3 regions of the Streptomyces sp. NPDC053367 genome follow, and region 3 is predicted to be linked to each of the others. Evidence: riboswitches for the same ligand, from Rfam matches in the RefSeq annotation. Region 3 holds a riboswitch; each other region holds the start of a gene.
The links. A riboswitch is a leader RNA that binds a small molecule or an ion and turns the genes downstream of it on or off. The one in region 3 is predicted to bind cyclic di-AMP.
Positions count from the first base shown of each region.

Region 1: it holds a riboswitch for cyclic di-AMP, as region 3 does, so the genes downstream of both, ACIGXJ_RS09665 (M23 family metallopeptidase) here and ACIGXJ_RS25475 (transglycosylase SLT domain-containing protein) in region 3, are expected to answer to the same signal.
Region 2: it holds a riboswitch for cyclic di-AMP, as region 3 does, so the genes downstream of both, ACIGXJ_RS26430 (NlpC/P60 family protein) here and ACIGXJ_RS25475 (transglycosylase SLT domain-containing protein) in region 3, are expected to answer to the same signal.

Region 1 covers NZ_JBITYN010000003.1:20,053-26,486, forward strand. The annotation lists gene ACIGXJ_RS09660 (PrsW family intramembrane metalloprotease) at 1-1,254, shown strand, start outside; gene ACIGXJ_RS09665 (M23 family metallopeptidase) at 1,280-2,338, opposite strand; cyclic di-AMP (ydaO/yuaA leader) riboswitch at 2,350-2,508, opposite strand; gene ACIGXJ_RS09670 (PP2C family protein-serine/threonine phosphatase) at 2,733-3,938, opposite strand; tRNA gene ACIGXJ_RS09675 (tRNA-Met) at 4,110-4,183, opposite strand; gene ACIGXJ_RS09680 (dihydrofolate reductase family protein) at 4,281-5,411, opposite strand; gene ACIGXJ_RS09685 (MarR family winged helix-turn-helix transcriptional regulator) at 5,477-5,956, shown strand; gene ribA (GTP cyclohydrolase II) at 6,065-6,434, shown strand, end outside.
Region 2 covers NZ_JBITYN010000009.1:377,640-384,073, reverse strand. The annotation lists gene pcrA (DNA helicase PcrA) at 50-2,536, opposite strand; cyclic di-AMP (ydaO/yuaA leader) riboswitch at 2,756-2,924, shown strand; gene ACIGXJ_RS26430 (NlpC/P60 family protein) at 2,933-4,141, shown strand; gene ACIGXJ_RS26425 (hypothetical protein) at 4,483-4,836, opposite strand; gene ACIGXJ_RS26420 (NlpC/P60 family protein) at 5,310-6,398, shown strand.
Region 3 covers NZ_JBITYN010000009.1:192,125-198,558, reverse strand. The annotation lists gene ACIGXJ_RS25490 (outer membrane lipoprotein carrier protein LolA) at 1-186, opposite strand, end outside; gene ACIGXJ_RS25485 (polyprenyl synthetase family protein) at 445-1,455, opposite strand; gene ACIGXJ_RS25480 (CocE/NonD family hydrolase) at 1,696-3,657, shown strand; cyclic di-AMP (ydaO/yuaA leader) riboswitch at 3,926-4,106, shown strand; gene ACIGXJ_RS25475 (transglycosylase SLT domain-containing protein) at 4,111-4,581, shown strand; gene ACIGXJ_RS25470 (HAD family hydrolase) at 4,589-5,413, opposite strand; gene fahA (fumarylacetoacetase) at 5,734-6,434, shown strand, end outside.

The sequences.
Region 1 (6,434 bases), on a different contig from region 3:
CTGGTGCGCGAGCAGACCGGCACGGACGGCTTCCTGGTGGGTCTGGGGCTCGCGGTGCTGCCCGTCCCCCTGCTCATAGCCGTCTTCCGCTGGCTGGACCGGGTGGAGCCGGGCCCCTGGCGCAATCTGCTGTTCTGCTTCGCCTGGGGGGCCTGCGCGGCGGCACTGATCGCGATCGTGGCGAACAGCTTCGCGACGCGCTGGATAGCGACGGCGACGGCCGACCCGTCCAGCGCCGACACCCTGGGCGCCACGGTGATAGCGCCGGTCGTGGAGGAGTCCGCGAAGGCCGCCGCGATCCTGCTGCTGTTCCTGTTCCGCAGAGCGGACTTCACGGGAATCGTCGACGGCGTCGTCATCGCCGGTGTCACCGCGACCGGCTTCGCGTTCACGGAGAACATCCTCTACCTGGGCAACGCCTTCGGCACCGACCAGCTCACCGGTGACACCGGCATCGCGTCGGTCACCGCCGCGACCTTCTTCGTCCGCGTGATCATGTCGCCGTTCGCGCACCCGCTGTTCACCGTCCTGACCGGCATCGGCTTCGGCATCGCCGCCCTCGCCGGCGAACGCCGGACCCTGCGCCGCACGGCGCTGCCCCTCTCGGGCCTCCTCCTGGCGATGGGCATGCACGCGCTGTGGAACGGCTCGGCGACCTTCGGCGACTACGGGTTCTTCGCGGTGTACGGGGTCTTCATGGTGCCCGCGTTCGGGCTGCTGACCTGGCTGGTGATCTGGACCCGGCAGCGCGAGCTGCGCACGGTCCGCGAGGAACTCCCGCCGTACGTCGTGGCGGGCTGGCTGACCCCGGCGGAGCCGTACGCGCTCGGCTCGATGCGCGCCCGCCGGCTGGCCCGCGAGTACGCCGGCCATCACCTGGGCAGGCAGGCGAAGCGAGCCGTGGCGCAGTACGAGGCGTACGCCACGTCCCTGGCCTTCCTGCGCCACCGCGCACGCCGCGGCGGAGCCGGCGCCGACTTCGCCGTACGGGAGCGGGAACTGCTGGGCGAGCTGTGGAGCCGGCACGAGGTCGCCCGCCCGGCCCTGCAGTACGCGGCACGCGCCACGGCACCCGTCCCGGCGTACCACGGGTACGGCTACGGGGGCCGGCCCCATCCGGCCCAGCCGCTGCACCCGGCCCACCCGCAGTACCCCGCGTACAACCCGTACCGCTCCTGGAGCGGGGCCGCGCACGACGAAACCGGCAGCCCTGACGTCGGGGGGTTGCCGTCAGGACCGCCGGGGTTTCAGTGAAGCCGTCGCGCCGGCCGCAGGGGCGTCAGGGGTTCAGGCCCCGGTCGCGCAGCCAGGCCATGGGGTCCACGCCGGCCCCGTCGATGTGGACCTCGAGGTGCAGGTGCGGTCCGGTGACGTTGCCGGTGGCGCCGACCCGTCCGATGACGTCGCCGGTGTTGACCTGCTGGCCGACGCTGACGTTGATCGAGGACTGGTGGGCGTAGCGGATCTCGGTGCCGTCCTCGAGGGTGAGCACGGTGCTGTAGCCGTACGACCCGCTCCAGCCGGCCTCGGTGATCGTGCCGGTGTGGACGGCCTTGATCGGCGTGCCGGTGGGCGCGGCGAAGTCGAGGCCGGTGTGGTAGCCGGAGGACCACATGGAGCCGGCCTGGCCGTAGGTGGAGGTGATCGTGTACGAGGAGGTCGGCAGCGTGTACTGGCGGGCCAGCTCGGCGAGGCGCTCGGCCTCGGCCTTCTTGCGGGCCTCTTCCTCCGCGGCGGCCTTCGCGGCGGCGGCCTTGGCCTCCGCCTCCTTCTCGGCCTGGGCGGCGGCCTCGGCCGCGGCCTTCTCGGCGGCTGCCTGAGCCGCGGCCTGGGCGGCCTCCGCGGCCTTGGTGTCGGCCTGGTCCTGCTGCTGGGCGGCCTGGGCCATGATCCGGGCGCGCAGTGCCTCGCCGGCGTCGGCGGTGCCCTCGGTGGCGGTGTCGGCGGTGTCGGTGCCGAGGCTGCTGAGCGGGGCGACGGCCTCGGTGGTCTCCTCGGCGGGCGCGTCGCCGTCGGAGATGAGGGAGCCGATGGAGGGCAGGTCGGGCATGGAGATGGCGACCGGCGGCTTGCCGGACTGGGCGCTGGCCATGCCGCCGGCGCCCACGGCGGCTATGACGCCGACGCCGAGGACGGTGGAGCTGCGGGCGAGTCCGCCGCGCTGCTTGGCGACGCGGTGGCGGCCGCGGACGGGGCGGACGGAGTCCGCGGTGGGGTTCCACTCCTCCCACGGTCCCTCGTCGGTGGGGTGGCCGCCGTAGACGAACGTTTCCTCGGTCTCGGCGGTGCGCTGGCCCGGCACGAACGGGACGTGCGGGGCAGGGCGGTTGGACGCCACGTGGGCGTGCTCCTTTCCTTCCTTCTCGCCTACCGGGTTAGCTGACGGGTTCGGAGCAGGAAGGTCTCCTACGCGCGTATATGCGACCGTGTGTCCACGGCGAAATACGCCCGATTCACCCCAAGTTGGTGGTTCCCCGGTTCCCTGACGGGATTCGGCGCGTGCGCACGGAGCCGTCTCTTGTGACGGCTGGGACGACCGCGCTGCGTTATCGGACGTTAATAGAACCGGGGCCGCAATTCCAAGCCGTTCGGCTTGATCATTAAACTTCCCGGCCGGGACGTACGGCCCACGGACGGCGAAAAACGGGCGAGTTGACCCCGGCTCAGCACCGTACGAGTTTTTGATGGTGACTCAGATGTTATGCGCAGGGCGCTCGTCCGGTCACAGCACGTCACTTCGGGGCCGGGCGCCGTACGGCGAGCAGCGCCATGTCGTCGGTGAGGGCGCCGCCCGTGTGCCGGCGGACCTCCTCCGCGAGGGTGCGCAGCAGATGGCCGGGGCCACGGAAGGTGCGTCCGGCGAGCCGCGCCTCGGGGTCGTAGAACCTCCCGCGGGCGTCGCGCGCCTCGGACAGGCCGTCGGTGTGGAGCAGCAGGGTGGCTCCGGCGGGGAAGGGGTGCTCCTCGGCGTGGTCCGGCCGGCCGCCGAGCTCGCTCATCCCGAGCGGCAGCGCGGTCCGGCGGGCGGCGAGGGCGTCCAGCGTGCCGTTGACGTGCAGCACCAGCGGGGCGGGGTGGCCGCGGTTGACGAGGCGTACGACACCGTCGCCGTGCGGGAGTTCGGCGAGCACGGCCGTGGTGAACCCCTCGTGGGCGTCCGGCCCTTCGCGCCGTGCGCCCTCCCGGTCCAGGGCGCGGTCCAGCCGCCGGGCGACCGCCTCCAGGGTGGCCTCCTGCTCGGCCGCCTCCCGGAACGCCCCGATGACGACGGCGACCGCGGACACCGCGCCCATGCCCTTGCCGCGGACGTCCCCGACGATGAGCCGCACCCCGTGGGGGCTGTCCTGCACCGCGTACAGGTCGCCGCCGATGAAGGCGTCCGCCTGCGCCGCCTCGTAGCGCGCGGCGATCTCGAACTCGCCGATCCGCTCGGCCGGTTCGGGCAGGACGGCCCGCTGGGCGGCCTCGGCGATCGCCCGCGCGGAGGCGAGCCGCTCGTCGCTGCGGCGCACCAGGACGTTGATGACGACGGCCAGGGCCGACACCGTCACCACGGTGACCAGCTCGGTGACCGAATCGACGTCCAGGACGATCCCCATCAGCAGGTGCACGCCCAGGACGACGACGATCGCGGCGGCCCCGGTGAGCAGCGTGCCGCGCCGGGAGTAGAGCGGGGCGGCGACGAGGGGGGCCGCGGTGAAGAAGGGGACCGCGGCGTACGCGGCCGGGGTGAGCCAGTCGTAGGCGGCGCCGCCGGCGATGAGCAGGGCGGGCAGGGCGCGGACGCAGGTGCGGATGAAGGTGAGCCGCCGCCCGTCGGGCCGCCGCCTGCGGCGCGGGCGCGGTGGCCGCGCGAGGTGCGCACCGGTCCGCTCGGCAGCCCCTCGGTGCGCGCTCGCGTCCCTCGGCTCGGGCCACAGCTCACCAGGCGGCACCACTCGTACTCCCGCAGAGCATGTCGTCGCGGGCCGCGCGTCGGGCCCCGTCCGTCCAGCCTTGCCGTGGCGGGCGCGGGGCGGCGAGCGGGGTGGTCCACCCGGGCGACAGCGTCTGCGGGAACGACTCAGGGCCGGTGTCCATCTGCATGGACACCGGCCCTGAGTCTTCAGTAGCGGGGACAGGATTTGAACCTGCGACCTCTGGGTTATGAGCCCAGCGAGCTACCGAGCTGCTCCACCCCGCGTCGGTGAAACCAGTGTACGCCATCTGCGGGACAGAAAGCGAAACGTTTAGGCCCACCCCTCTGACCTGCGGGTTTCGCTTCCGGGGCCGGTCGCGGGTCAGCCGGGCAGATGCGCGTTGGGCGCCTTGGCCCGCTCCTCGTACTCCGGCAGGACGACGACGTCGACCCCCTGGGAGGCGAGCAGCCCGCTGCCGTCCGCGTCGGCGACGAAGGTGTCGGGCTCCCGCCAGGCGGTGACCACCCGGCGTACACCGGCGTCGAGGATCAGCCGGGCGCAGGGTGCCGGCCGGGAGGCGCGCCGGGCGCAGGGTTCGAGGCTGGAGTAGACGGTGGCGCCGGGCAGCCGGGGGTCCGCCGGGTCGATCTTGGCGAGGGCGGCCTCCTCGGCGTGCACCACGGGGTCGTCGCCCTCGCGGGAGTGGCCGCGGGCCAGCTCGGTCCCGTCCGCGGCGACCACGACCGCACCCACGCTGAAGGCGCTCTGCGACGGCGGGCACATGGCCGCCAGCTCGCAGGCGAGGGCGAGCCAGTGCCGGTCGGCGGGCACGGCGGTGCCTGCCGTGCCGGGCGCGGTGGGCTCGTAGCGCATGAGCACCACGTCCTCGATCCGCCGCGTCTCGACCAGCCGCAGCCGCCCGCCCTGGTAGCCGCCGGGCCCGAACAGCCGGGGTGCCTCGGGCGTGCCGACCAGCAGGGGCGCGAGGACGAGCTGGAGTTCGTCGGCGAGCTGCTGCCGGAGCAGCTGGGTGTGGACGGTGCCGCCGCCCTCGACCATGAGCCGCCGCACTCCTCGTACGTCGTGCAGATGCTCCAGGACGGCCCGCCAGTCGAGCGCCGGGCCGAGGGCGACGACGTCGGCGGCGATCCCCGCCCGCCCGGCGCGCTCGGCGCCCTTCTCGGTCGTGTACAGGACCTTCTCGCCGCCGGTGTGCCAGAAGCGGGCGGCGGGGTCGAGGTCGCCGGTGGCGCTGACGCAGACCTTCAGCGGGAACTCGGGCCGGCCCTCGGCCGCCCGGGCGGCGCGCCGCTCGGCGGAGTTGACCAGCAGCCGGGGGTTGTCGGCGCGCAGGGTGCCTGCGCCCACGAGGATCGCGTCGCAGGAGGCCCGTACGGCGTCGACCCGGTCGAAGTCGGCCGGGGAGGAGAGCAGCAGGCGGTCGGGGCCGGTGTCGTCGAGGTAGCCGTCGAGGGAGACGGCGGCGGAGAGGAGGACGTACGGGTACGGCATCGGTGCGCGGTCTCCCTCAAAGAGGTGAACTTGGTTCAAGTTTGAAGCAAACCTACACTGGCGGCATGACGACCCGCTGGCTCACCCCCGACGAGCAGCGCGCCTGGCGCGCCTACGTCGCCGCGACGCACCTCCTGGAGGACGCGCTGGACCGGCAGCTCCAGCAGGACGCCGGCATGCCTCATCTGTACTACTCCATCCTGGCCACCCTGTCCGAGGCGCCCGAGCGGCGGCTGCGCATGACGGAGCTGGCCGGGGCACTGAAGATCACCCGCAGCAGGCTGACGTACGGCGTCGCCCGTCTGGAGAAGGACGGCCTGGTGGCCCGCGAGGGCTGCCCCTCGGACCGGCGCGGCAGCATCGCCGCGCTGACGGCGCAGGGCATGTCGGTCCTGGAGCGCACGGCACCCGGCCATGTCGAGACGGTCCGCAGGCGCCTGTTCGACCGGCTGGCACCGGAGCAGGTGGGGCAGCTGGAGGAGATCTGCACGGCCATCCAGGGCGCGGAGGAGGACGACGACGTGCCGTGGCTGCGCCGCTCGTGAGATGCGCCACTCCGGTTGCTTAAAGTTTCAAGCACGGGCTAGGTTCGTGTCCGCAGCTGCTTCAAATCTGAAGCATGCCGCCGTGCCCGCCGACCGGACGGAGATCCCATGCCCGACCTGCCCGCCGCCACCCAGCGCGCCCGCGTCCGGGTCCCGCTGAGCTTCGCCGACGGCTACCGCGTCGACGCCGAGCTGGTGACCTTCCACGGGCTGGCGGACGGCGCCGAGCACCTGGCGGTGATCCTGGGCGAGCCGGGCGCCGGGACCCCCCTGGTCCGCCTGCACTCCGAGTGCCTCACCGGCGACGTGTTCGGCTCGGCCCGCTGCGACTGCGGCCCCCAGCTGCGCGAGTCGGTCGAGCGCATAGCCGAGCGCGGCGGCGTCCTGCTCCACCTCCGCCAGGAGGGCCGCGGCATCGGCCTCTACAACAAGCTCGACGCCTACGCCCTCCAGGACCAGGGCCTCGACACCTACGAGG
Region 2 (6,434 bases), 190 kb from region 3:
TCGGTGAGCCCCGCTGTCCCGGACAGCGGGGCTCACTCATGCCCTGGGCTCAGAGCTTCTCCACCGGCGCGTACCGCAGGAGCAGCCGCTTGGGCTTGGCGTCGCCGAAGTCGATCGTCGCCTCGGCGTTGGCGCCGGTGCCCTTGACGGCCATGACCGTGCCGAGCCCGAACTGGTCGTGGGTGACGCGGTCGCCGACGGCGAGGCCGACGACCGGCTTCTCCGCCGCCCCGCGGCGCGTGGCGAAGCCGGACGCACCCGACGCCGAGGAACGCGAACGGGAGGAGGACAGCGACGCGGCGATCCCGGCGGCCGGGCCTGAGGACATGGGCGCGGTGGCACCCGTGCGCTTCCAGTCCACGTGATGCGGAGGGATCTCCTCCAGGAAGCGGGAGGGCGGGTTGTACGACGGCTGCCCCCAGGCGCTGCGCATCGCGGCGCGGGTGAGGTAGAGCCGCTCACGCGCGCGTGTGATGCCGACGTAGGCGAGGCGGCGCTCCTCCTCCAGCTCCTTGGTCTGGCCGAGGGCGCGCATGTGCGGGAAGACGCCGTCCTCCATGCCGGTGAGGAAGACGACGGGGAACTCCAGGCCCTTGGCGGTGTGCAGGGTCATCAGGGTGATGACGCCGGAGCCTTCCTCGTCCTCGTCGGGGATCTGGTCGGAGTCGGCGACGAGGGCGACCCGCTCCAGGAAGGCGGCGAGTCCGCCGGAGGCGCCCTCTTCCGACTCCTGCTCGAACTCCAGCGCCACGGCGGCGAGTTCCTGGAGGTTCTCGATGCGGGTCTCGTCCTGCGGGTCGGTGGAGGCCTGGAGCTCGGCGAGGTAGCCGGTGCGTTCCAGAACGGCCTCCAGGACGGTGGCGGGGCCCGCGCCCGACTCGACGATCGTGCGGAGCTCCTCCATCAGCGTGTTGAACCGCTTGACGGCGTTCGTGGAGCGCGCGGCCATGCCGTACGCCTCGTCGACCCGCTTGAGCGCCTGCGGGAAGCTGATCTTCTCGCGCTGGGCGAGGGCGTCGATCATCGCCTCGGCGCGCTCGCCGATGCCGCGCTTGGGGACGTTGATGATGCGGCGCAGCGGGACGGAGTCCTCCGGGTTGGCGAGAACCCGCAGGTAGGCGAGGACGTCCCGGACCTCCTTGCGCTCGTAGAAGCGGACGCCGCCGACGACCTTGTAGGGCAGGCCGACGCGGATGAAGACCTCTTCGAAGACACGGGACTGGGCGTTGGTGCGGTAGAAGACGGCGACGTCGCCGGCCTTGGCGTCGCCCGCGTCCGTGAGGCGGTCTATCTCGTCGGCGACGAACTGCGCCTCGTCGTGTTCGGTGTCGGCGACGTAGCCGGTGATGCGCGCGCCCGCGCCGGCGTTGGTCCACAGGTTCTTGGGCCGGCGGGACTCGTTGCGCTCGATGACCGCGTTGGCGGCGGAGAGGATCGTCTGCGTGGAGCGGTAGTTCTGCTCCAGCAGGATCGTCGTCGCGTCCGGGTAGTCCTCCTCGAACTGGAGGATGTTGCGGATGGTCGCGCCGCGGAAGGCGTAGATCGACTGGTCGGCGTCACCGACGACGCACAGCTCGGCGGGCGGCACGTCGTACTCGCCGGGCGGCACGTCGACCGGATGCTCGCTCGTCCCCACCAGCTCGCGGACCAGGGCGTACTGGGCGTGGTTGGTGTCCTGGTACTCGTCGACCAGGACGTGCCGGAAGCGGCGGCGGTAGTGCTCGGCGACGTCCGGGAAGGCGCGCAGCAGGTTGACCGTCGTCATGATCAGGTCGTCGAAGTCGAGGGCGTTCGCCTCGCGCAGCCGGGACTGGTAGAGGGCGTAGGCCTGGGCGAGGGTCTTCTCGAAGCCGTCGGATGCCTGGGCGGCGAAGTCCTCCTCGTCGATCAGCTCGTTCTTCAGGTTGCTGATCTTGGCGCTGAAGGACTTGGGCGGGAAGCGCTTGGGGTCGAGGTCGAGGTCGCGGCAGACCAGGGCCATCAGGCGCTTGGAGTCGGCGGCGTCGTAGATGGAGAAACTTGAGGTGAAGCCGAGCTTCTTCGACTCGCGGCGCAGGATGCGTACGCACGCGCTGTGGAAGGTCATGACCCACATCCCGTTCGCGCGGGGGCCGACGAGCTGCTCGACGCGCTCCTTCATCTCGCCCGCGGCCTTGTTGGTGAAGGTGATCGCGAGGATCTGCCCGGGGTGCACGTTCCGCTCGGCGAGCAGGTGGGCGATGCGGTGGGTGAGCACCCGGGTCTTGCCGGAGCCGGCGCCGGCCACGATGAGCAGGGGCGTGCCGGAGTGGACGACGGCGGCGCGCTGGTTCTCGTTCAGCCCCTCCAGCAGCGCTGCGGCGTCCAGGGCCGGGCGCGGGGCGCCGTCGCGGTAGTAGGCGTCCCGGTCCGGGGGCACGTCGAACTTCCCGCCGAACAGATCGTCCGGAAGCTGCTCCGGAGCGTGATCGTCCTCGGGCGGCGGCGGGGGCCCCTCGTCGTGCCCGCGAGGGGCCTGGAGGTCCGCCAGGAAGCTGTCGTCAAAGAGGCTGCTCATCGCTCTACGAGTCTAGGGGTCCCCACTGACAACGGGTCCCGGTCCCGAGAACTACTCTGCGTAGTCCCTGGGCCACGGCCTGCGTCGCTCTGAGCCCGTGCATGCCAAGGTCACGAAAATGTATCGGGCATATCACCCATCAACCTTCACACGGGCCACACGAGTTGGCTACCGTGCCGGGCAGGCCGTACGACCCCCACCGGCGAACGTCGCCGGGCCGCGCGGCCTCCGCCGAGTCCGGTGCGCCCGTGCGCCGCCGGAGCCGGGGACCCACCGATCCCGGGGTGAATCGGCCCACTCCCTCGCGGGAGCGCGCCGTAGGGCAAGCCTTCCAAAACCAGACGCCCGAACCCGACAGCTAACCCGGTAGGCGGCGCATGGAAGGAGTCGCCTCACTTGGCGTCGCACCGCAAGGCGCGCCCCTCCGGGACGCGCATCGCAGGCATACGGACCCCCGCGCTGGCCACCGCCGCCCTGACCTCCGTGGCCCTGCTGTCCCAGACGGCCAACGCCAGCCCCTCGGACGACGACCGCCCGAGCCTGGAGGAGGTCGAGAAGAAGGTCGACGATCTCTACCGGCAGGCGGAGACGGCGACCGAGAAGTACAACGCGGCCAAGGAACGGACCGCCAAGCAGCGCAAGCGCGTCGACTCCCTCCTCGACGACGTGGCCGAGCGCACCCAGCAGCTCAACGAGGCGCGCGAGCAGCTCGGCTCCTTCGCCGCGGCCCAGTACCGCACCGGCGCGTCCGCGCCCGACACCGCGACCCTCCTGCTCGCCGACACCCCGCAGGACTACTTCGACCAGACGCAGCTGATGGACCGTCTCACCGGCCGCCAGAAGGACGCGGTCGACGACTACATCACCCAGCAGTCCGCGACCATGGAGAAGCGCCGCGAGGCCACCCAGAGCCTGTCGACGCTCACCGACTCGCAGACCGAGCTGCAGACGGCCAAGGCGACCGTCCAGAAGAAGCTCTCCGACGCGCGCGAGCTGCTGTCGCGGCTGACCGCCGAGGAGAAGGCCCGCCTCGCGGCGATCGAGGAACGCAAGCGCGAGGAGGCCGCCCGCAAGGCCGCCGAGCTCGCCGCGCAGCAGGCGGCCGAGGAGGAGCGGCAGCGGGAGGCGGCCGAGGCGGCGGCGCAGCAGGATGCCGCGCAGGAGACCGGGACCGGCGACACGTCGACGTCCACCGGTACCGGCACCGGCACTTCCGAGTCTTCGACGCCGACCGACTCCACCTACGCGGGCAAGGCCGAGAAGGCGCTCGCCTTCGCCCGCGCCCAGATCGGCAAGCCGTACGTCTGGGGCGCGACCGGCCCCGACTCCTACGACTGCTCCGGCCTCACCCAGGCGGCCTGGAAGGCGGCGGGCGTGGACATCCCGCGCGTCACCTACGACCAGGTCAACGCCGGCACCACGGTCTCCCTGTCGGACGCCCAGCCCGGTGACCTCGTCTTCTTCTACGCCGATGTCACGCACGTCGGCATCTACGTCGGCAACGGCATGATGATCCACGCCCCCAAGCCGGGCGCGTACGTCCGCGAGGAGTCCGTCTACTACGACGGGGAGTCCTCGATCCACAGCGTGGTACGTCCGGCCTGACCGCGGCTCGGCCGGGAGCCTCGGGCCCACGGACCTCGGGGCGGCGGGCCTTCCGGCCGGGAGCCTTCGCGGCCAAGAGGCCTTGCGGACGGGCGGGGCCTGCGGACAGCGGGCCCTTCCAGCCGGGGAGCCTTGCGGACGGCGGGCCCTGACGGCAGCGGGCTCGACGCCGTCCGCGGATCTCGTCGTACGACTGCTGCGGGGCTGCCCGGGTGGCGGCCGAGGTGGCCCCGGCCGCGGCGTGACACCGGCAGTGCCTGACGGTGGTGGTCAGGCGCGGGAAGCCCTGGAGGTCGGGCTCGGTGTTCCGGCGGGCCGCGCCCCGCGCCGCGAGGGGCCGGTCAGGTCCAGAGCACCGCGATGAAGATGTTCGCCGTGGTCAGCAGGCCGACCAGGCCGAACAGCCCCTTGTCCACCTTCTCCTCGTCCCGCTTCACATAGACGAGCCCCAGGATCACGATCAGCAGGGCCAGCTTCACGCCGATCTTGATGTTGTTCACCGACTGGTCGTCGGCCTGGTTGAGGCCGACCAGGATCACGCCGGTGACCAGCATCGTCAGGGCGCCGTGCAGCATCGCCGGGACGAAGCGGGCAGTGCCCTGGCCCATCGCCTTCATCTGAGTGAGGAAGCCGCCCAGGAGCGAGGCGATGCCGATGATGTGCAGGCCCACGAAGAGATGGATGAGTACGTCCATGAGGCCGGAGCCTAATCAGCGCCTCCACCGCGCCGGTACACCGGGCCCGCCCATGCGCAGGCCGTTCCGCCCGGTGCGCCGCCGCATATATGCGCCGCATAGCACCCCAGCCTTCCCACCAGCACCGGAACGGCCACATCGGTCAGCGCACCCCGAGAAGTCGACCGACCCGATCCTGTGACCCGGACAGATCCGGTCGCCCACCGGTCCCCTCCCGACACTTCCGTACATCGTGTTACCCGGCTGTCATATCCGGGTCTAGCGTCCTCCCCCAGGTGACCGGCTCCCCACCGCCGCCCGGGCCAGGGGCGGCAGCCGGACACCACCGCCGAGAAGTCCGGCGGTGTCCGCTCCCCCCTGTGCGGGCGCCGCCGGACGCGCGGGCCGTCCCCGACCCGCACGCCGCTCCCCCTGGCGGCCGTACCTACCGCGTTCGCGGGGTTCCGGCGGTCCCAGGAAAGGACGTGCAGGTCGTGGCAGCGCACCGCAAGCCCAGACAGCGCCCGGCCGGCGGCAGTACGGCCCGTACGGCGGCCACGCTCGCCCTCGCGGGAGCGGCGACCGCCACCGTCTTCGACGGCACCGGGCAGGCGGCCCCGGACCTGACCCCGGCGCAGGTCAAGGCCCAGGTGGACCGGCTGTATCAGGAGGCCGAGGTGGCCACCGAGAAGTACAACGGCGCCAAGGAGGAGGTCGACGCCGCCGAGCAGCGGCTCGAGGAACTGCGCGACGAGGCGGCCCGCAAGCAGGACAAGCTCAACTCCGCTCGCGAGGAACTGGGTTCGATGGCCGCCGCCCAGTACCGCCAGGGCGGCCTCGACCCGGCGCTGAGCCTCGCCCTCTCCGCCGACCCCGACGAGTACCTCGACCACGCCGCCTTCGCCGAACGCGCCGGCGACCGCCAGTCCGCCGCCGTACACCGGGTCCGCGACCGGCTCCGCGAGTTCGAGCAACTGCGCGGCGCCGCACGCATCGAGCTGACCTCGCTGAAGTCCCGCCAGGCCGAGCTGCAACGCCACCGCCGCACCGTCACCGGCAAACTCGACGCGGCCCGCCGACTGCTGTCCCGCCTCACGGCAGAGGAGCGGACCGAGGTGACCGGCCAGGACGCCACCGCCACGACGCCCCGAGCCTCACGCGACGCGACGGCCTCCCGCCCCGACCTCCAGGCCCTCGCCCCGACGTCCACCACAGCCACCGCCACCGCCCCGGACTCGCGCGCCGCGGCCGCCGTCTCCTACGCCTACAGCAAGCTCGGCAGCCCCTACGTCTGGGGCGCCACCGGCCCGGACGCCTTCGACTGCTCCGGCCTCGTCCTGGCCGCCTACCGCTCCGCCGGCGTCGAGCTGCCCCGCACCACCTACGCGCAGATCGGCGCCGGCCGCCGTGTCTCCCGCTCCGAACTCCTCCCCGGCGACCTGGTGTTCTTCTACTCCGCCATCAGCCATGTCGGCATCTACATCGGCAACGGCCAGATGATCCACGCCCCCAACCCCTCCGCCCCGGTCCGCGTGGCCCCCTTGGACGAGATGCCCTTCGCGGGGGCGACGCGGGTGGTGTGAGCCGGTGCCCGGCCCCTCGGACGAGGCCGGCTGACC
Region 3 (6,434 bases):
CTCGGCGCTGATCTTCGGCAGGTCGGGGCTGCCGGAGTCGGCCAGTGCCGGGACGAGCCCGATGGTCGCCACCGCGACGCCGGTCACCGCGACCGGGACGACGTACCGCGCGGCCCTGCGTCGGCCCGCGCGCTGGTCGTCGGACTCCGCTGCGGTGGTGCTCTCGTCGGATTCGTACGGTGCCATGTGTGCCCTACCTCCGTGTCGGCGGCGGCCGTTCAGCTCGATGCGCACTGTTCACCCTGAGCCGCCATTCTCACCCGATTCGGTGAGGAGTGGTGTTTTCCGTCTGGTCTCCATCTGACCAAATGCCCGCCGCCGGGGCGTCACTCTCCGGAGCCAACTCCGCGTACTACTGCGGTATGACACACAAGGGCGGCGCCTCCCCCGACCCGTAAGGGTCCAGGGCGCGCCGCCCTTGGGCGATCTCGGTCGAACGGGTCGTCAGCCGGCCCGGTGCACCACCGCGTCGCACAGCTCCATCAGCGCCGCCTTCGCGTCGCACTCCTTCAGCGGCACGAGCGCCGCCCGGGCCTCCTCCGCGAACCTGATCGTGTCGCGGCGGGCCTGCTCCAGGGCGGGGTGCGCCCGCATCGCGGCGAGCGCCTCGGCGTGCCGGGCGTCGTCGGTGAGGTCGGAGTCGAGCAGTTCGCACAGGGCGATGTCCTCGGCGAGCCCGAGCCGGGCCGCGCGCTCGCGCAGCCGCAGCACCGGCATGGTGGGGATGCCCTCGCGCAGGTCGGTGCCGGGCGTCTTGCCGGACTCGTGGGAGTCGGAGGCGATGTCCAGGACGTCGTCCGCGAGCTGGAAGGCGACGCCGAGCCGCTCACCGTACTGGGTGAGGACGTCGACGACCGTCTCGTCGGCGCCGGACATCATGGCGCCGAACCGGCAGGAGACCGCCACCAGCGAGCCCGTCTTGCCGCCCAGCACGTCCAGGTAGTGGTCGACCGGGTCGCGGCCGTCGGCCGGTCCCGCGGTCTCCAGGATCTGCCCGGTCACCAGGCGTTCGAACGCCTCGGCCTGCACGCGGACCGCCTCCGGGCCGAGGTCGGCCAGGATGTGCGAGGCGCGGGCGAAGAGGAAGTCGCCGGTGAGGACGGCCACCGAGTTGCCCCAGCGGGTGTTCGCGCTGGGCACGCCACGGCGCACGGACGCCTCGTCCATGACGTCGTCGTGGTACAGCGTGGCGAGGTGGGTCAGCTCGACCACCACCGCCGAGGGCACGACGCCCGGCGCGTAGGGGTCGCCGAACTGGGCGGCGAGCATCACGAGCAGCGGCCGGAACCGCTTGCCGCCCGCCCGCACCAGATGCTGGGCGGCCTCGGTGATGAAGGGCACCTCGCTCTTGGTGGCCTCGAGCAGCCCTTCCTCGACAGCCGCCAATCCGGCCTGGACATCGGCTTCCAGAGCCTGGTCCCGCACGCTCAGCCCGAACGGCCCGACGACGGTCACGAGGGGTCTCCTGTCTGCTGGTGTCTACTGGCGATTACGCGGTATGTCGATAGGTCGCTGCCATCACTCAAGTCAGCGTATCCGGTCACGTTTCGATCACTGCTGCCACCCACCCCGCAGGCCGGGCGGTATTGCGGCACGGCCGGTATGTTGCTGATCAACCGATAAGAACGGACATTTATCGACTCAACAGAGCGCCGCCCCAACGCTGAGCCCAGGTACCCCCCGAGGGATCCCGCCATGCGCATCCGTACGTCCTTCCCCCACGACACGGCCCACGAGGACCTGCGCGTCCCGCTCGCGGACGGGACGCTGCTGTATGCGCGCGTGTGGCGGCCCCTGACGGACGAGCCCGTCCCGGTACTCCTGGAGTACGCGCCGGACCGGCTGACCGACTCGACCGCGGTCCGTGACGCCCAGCGCCACCCCTGGTACGCGGGGCACGGCTATGCCTCCGTCCGGGTGGACGCCCGCGGGTACGGCAACAGCGAGGGGCTGCCCGCGGACGGCCGCTCGGCCTTGGAGACGGCCGACGGGGTGGACGTGGTGCTCTGGCTGGCGGCCCGGCCGTGGTGCGACGGCAGGGTCGGCATGTTCGGCATCGGCCGCGGCGGCCTCAGCTCCCTCCGTGTCGCGGCTCTGGCGCCCGAGCCGCTCAGGGCGGTCGTCGCGGTCTGCTGCGCCGACGACCACCCCGACAACGAACCGCACACCGCCTCGGGTTCCGTCCGGGCGGAGGAGGTGCTGACCCGCTCCGCCGCGGCCCTCGCCCGGGTCTGTCTCCCGCCGGACCCGTCGTACGCCGGTCAGGGCCGGCGCGATCTGTGGCTGAGGCGGCTGGAGGCCGTCTCGCCGGCCGTGCACACCTGGCTGGACCGGCAGCCCGGGGACGCGCCCTGGCCGCAGGGCGGCGGCAGTGTGGACCCCGACGCGATCCGCGCGGCGGTTCTCGCGGTGAGCGGCTGGCACGACCCGTACCGCGACACCGTGCTCCACCTGCTGGAGCGCCTGCCCGCCGACCGGGTCCGCGGCCTGCTCGGCCCCTGGCCCCACCGCTATCCCGACCGCGACCGGCCGCCCGGCCCGGCGATCGGCTTCCTGCAGGAGACGCTGCGCTGGTGGGACCACTGGCTGAAGGACGAGGACACCGGCGTCCTGGCTGAGCCCCTGCTGCGCTCCTACGTCACCGACGCGCACCCTCCGGCCACGACGTACCCGGCCCTGCCGGGCGGCTGGGCCGGGGAGCCCGCCTGGCCCTCGCCGAGGGTGACACCGGTGACGTACGCCCTCCGGGGCGCCCCCGTCGTCGTACGGTCGCCGATGCACACCGGTGTGGACGCCGGCCGCTTCCGGCCCCTCGGCCACGACGCCGACCTGCCGCCGGACCAGCGGGAGGAGGACGCGCGCTCGGCGTGCTTCGAGTTCGAGGTGGGCGAGGAGACCTGGGTGCTGGGGCGGCCCCGGGTGCGGCTGCGGCTTGCCTGCGCGGCGCCGCGCGGGCAGGTGGCCGCCCGGCTGTGCGACGTGGCCCCGGACGGGTCCTCGACGCTGGTCACCCGCGGGACGCTCGACCTCGTGGCCGCCGGGCCTGCGCAGCGGGCGGACTTCGAGCTGGGCGCCGTCGGGTACGCCTTCCCGGCCGGGCACCGCATCCGGCTCGCCGTCTCCTCGGCGTACTGGCCGTGGATCTGGCCCGAGCCGGGGTCGGGGGCCGGCTTCACGCTGGACCCGGCCGGCAGCACGCTGGAGCTGCCCGTGCGCTCGCGCGAGGCGGGCGCCGAGGTCGGCTTCGAGGAGCCGGAGCAGGCCGAGCCGCTGGGGGTGAGCCTGCCGGCCACCCTGGACGAGCCCCGGCCGGAGCGGGTGGTGGTGCGCGAGGTCGCCGAGGGCCTGTGGCGCCTTGAGGTCCTTCCGGTCCGTGGCGGCACACGCGTGTACCCGGACGGTCTGGAGCTCACCGAGGAGGCGCTGGAGACGTACACGATCCGCGCCGACGATCCGCTGTCGGCCCGCGCCCGCGCCGAGTGGTCGGTCCGGCTGCACCGGCCCGAGCTGCCCTGGGAGGCCACGGTCCGCACCCGTTCGGAGATCGGCTGCGACGGGGAGCACTTCGTCACCTCGGACGAGGTGGTCTGCACGGAGGGCGGCGAGGTCGTGTTCCACCGCACCTGGGAGAAGCGGATTCCACGGGCCGCCGATTAAGGGCGAGTTGGGCTCGATGTCTCAATTGCCGCTCTTGTGATCGACGGTGAGATGACTCACTGCCCGGCCGGTCGCGCGGCGGCCTGCCCCGCCGGCGCAAGCCGCCTCCCGCCGCCTGGTTGAGCGGCAGTCGCCATAAAGGATCAAGTGCCGCAAACAGACTGGATCATGCCTGACCGGTGCTTTGTGTGAATCCGGCACTTGTTTCGCGCATGTGCTCTCGCATACGTTCCCGGCCTGCCGGGCGGACGCCTAGTCCTGCCGCCGCCCAAGGCACCCACCGACATCGCAGCGGCAGGAGCGGGGGACCCAGGTAAGTCGCCGTCCCGGACGTCGTACCAGCTACGACACCCGGGACGGCTAGGGGTGAAGCCATGCCTTCTTCGGCACGGCCGGGCACCTTTCCGCCCGAACCCGACAGCTCACCTCGCAGGCGCCGGAGAGGAATTCCCCATGCCTGCGCACACGCATGCAAACCGCCGTCCCCGTCTCGCCCGTGCCCTCGCCGCCGCCGGTGTGGCCGCCGCCGCGCTCGCGCTGCCGCTCGTCGGCGCGACCGGCGCCTCGGCCGCCCCCGCGGCCACGGCGACGGCGACCGTGTACCCCGACAACCTCGACGGCTGGATCCGCCAGTCCCTCGACGTCATGGCCCAGCACGGAATCCCGGGCAGCTACGACGGCATCTACCGCAACATCATGCGCGAGTCCTCGGGCAACCCCCTCGCCATCAACAACTGGGACTCCAACGCGCTCGCGGGCACCCCCTCCAAGGGCCTGCTCCAGGTCATCGACCCGACCTTCGCGGCGTACCACGTGCCGGGCACCGCCTTCGACCCGTACGACCCGGTCGCGAACATCACCGCCGCCTGCAACTACGCGGCGGCCCGCTACGGATCGATCGACAACGTCTTCGGCGCGTACTGATCCCTCCTCAGCAGTAGATCCGTTCGAGGACGACGGCGATGCCGTCGTCCTCGTTCGAGCAGGTGATCTCGTCGGCCACCGCCTTCAGTTCCGGATGCGCGTTGGCCATGGCCACGCCGTGCGCGGCCCAGTCGAACATCGGGATGTCGTTGGGCATGTCGCCGAACGCCAGCGTGTCCCCGGGCGCCAGCCCGAGGTGCCGGGCCGCCAGTGCCAGGCCGGTCGCCTTGGTGACACCGCACGGCTGCAGCTCCACGGTGCCCGGCCCGGACATGGTGACCGTGGCGAGCGATCCGACCACCCCGCGCGCCACGGCAGCCAACTCGTCGTCACCCAGACTCGGATGGCGCAGCAGCACCTTGCTGATCGGCTCGCACCACAGATCGTCGCGCCGCTCCACCCGCACCGCAGGCAGCGTCGGGTGGGGCATCGTGTAGCCGGGCTCGATGAGGGTGAGCCCGTCGACGCCGTCCTGGTCCACGGCCGCGTACACCTGCCCCACCTCGGCCTCGATCTTGCCGAGCGCGGTCTCGGCCAGCTCCTGGTCCAGGGTGACGGACCACAGCAGCCGGTCGGCGCCGACGTCGTAGAGCTGCGCGCCCTGCCCGCACACCGCGAGCCCCGTGCAGCCCAGGTCCTCCAGCAGGGGGCGCACCCGGGGCGCGGGCCGGCCGGTCACCACCAGATGTCGGGCGCCGGCGTGCGCCACCAGCGCCAGAGCGGCCCGCGACCGATCGGAGAACGTGTCGTCGCCGCGAAGCAGCGTGCCGTCCAGATCGGTGGCGATGAGTGAGTACGGGGTGCGCTCGGCATATGCGGTGGGTGCGGCCATGATCAGAGAATACGGACATCGCGCGCCCCCTCCCCGGCGCCGACCGGCCCCCGCAGGGCGCCCGTCCCAGCCCACACGCCCCTTCAACTCCCTTTCACTCTCCGGGATTTCACCCCCAGGTGTCGCCCTGCGAACCTACGACCTCCCCGTCGGGCAGCCTCCTCTCCCCCGACCGGCGGCGGCACCCCGCCAGCCCCTGGGGCACTGCCCAAGACGGCCGCCTCGGCCGTAACGTGTGGCCCAGCCGCCCGCCCGTGCCCGCACCGGCGGGCGGCCGCACGGCACCGCACACGGCACGCACGAGAGCGAGGCACAACCGCATGCCCCCCTTCGATGTCCCCGAAGGCGACCCCTTCGGCCCGCACAACCTTCCGTACGGTGTGTTCTCCACCGGCGGCCCGGACCAGCGGACCGTCGGCGTCCGGCTCGGTGACCACGTCCTCGACGCGGGCGCGGCGGCCCGGGCCCTCGGCTCCCCCTACGTCACCCTGCTCGCCCAGCCCTCCCTCGACCGGCTGCTGGCCGCCGGCCGCACGGCCTGGTCCGACGTCCGGCGCGCGCTGACGGCCTGGGTGACGGTGCCCTCGTACCGCGAGACCATCGAGCCGCTCATGCACCCGCTCGACTCGGTGACCCTGCACCTGCCGTTCACGGTCGCGGACTACGTCGACTTCTACGCCTCGGAGAACCACGCCCGTAACGTCGGCCAGATCTTCCGCCCCGACGCCGAGGACTCCCTCACCCCGAACTGGAAGCACCTGCCGATCGGCTACCACGGCCGCTCCGGCACGGTCGTGGTCTCCGGCACCGACGTCATCCGGCCCTCCGGCCAGCGCAAGGCCCCCGCCGACCCCGCGCCCGTCTTCGGCCCGTCCGTCCGCCTGGACATCGAGGCCGAGGTCGGCTTCGTCGTCGGCACGCCGTCGCCCATGGGCAGCAGCGTGCCCCTCGCCGGCTTCCGCGATCACGTCTTCGGCCTGTGCCTGCTCAACGACTGGTCCGCGCGCGATCTCCAGGCCTG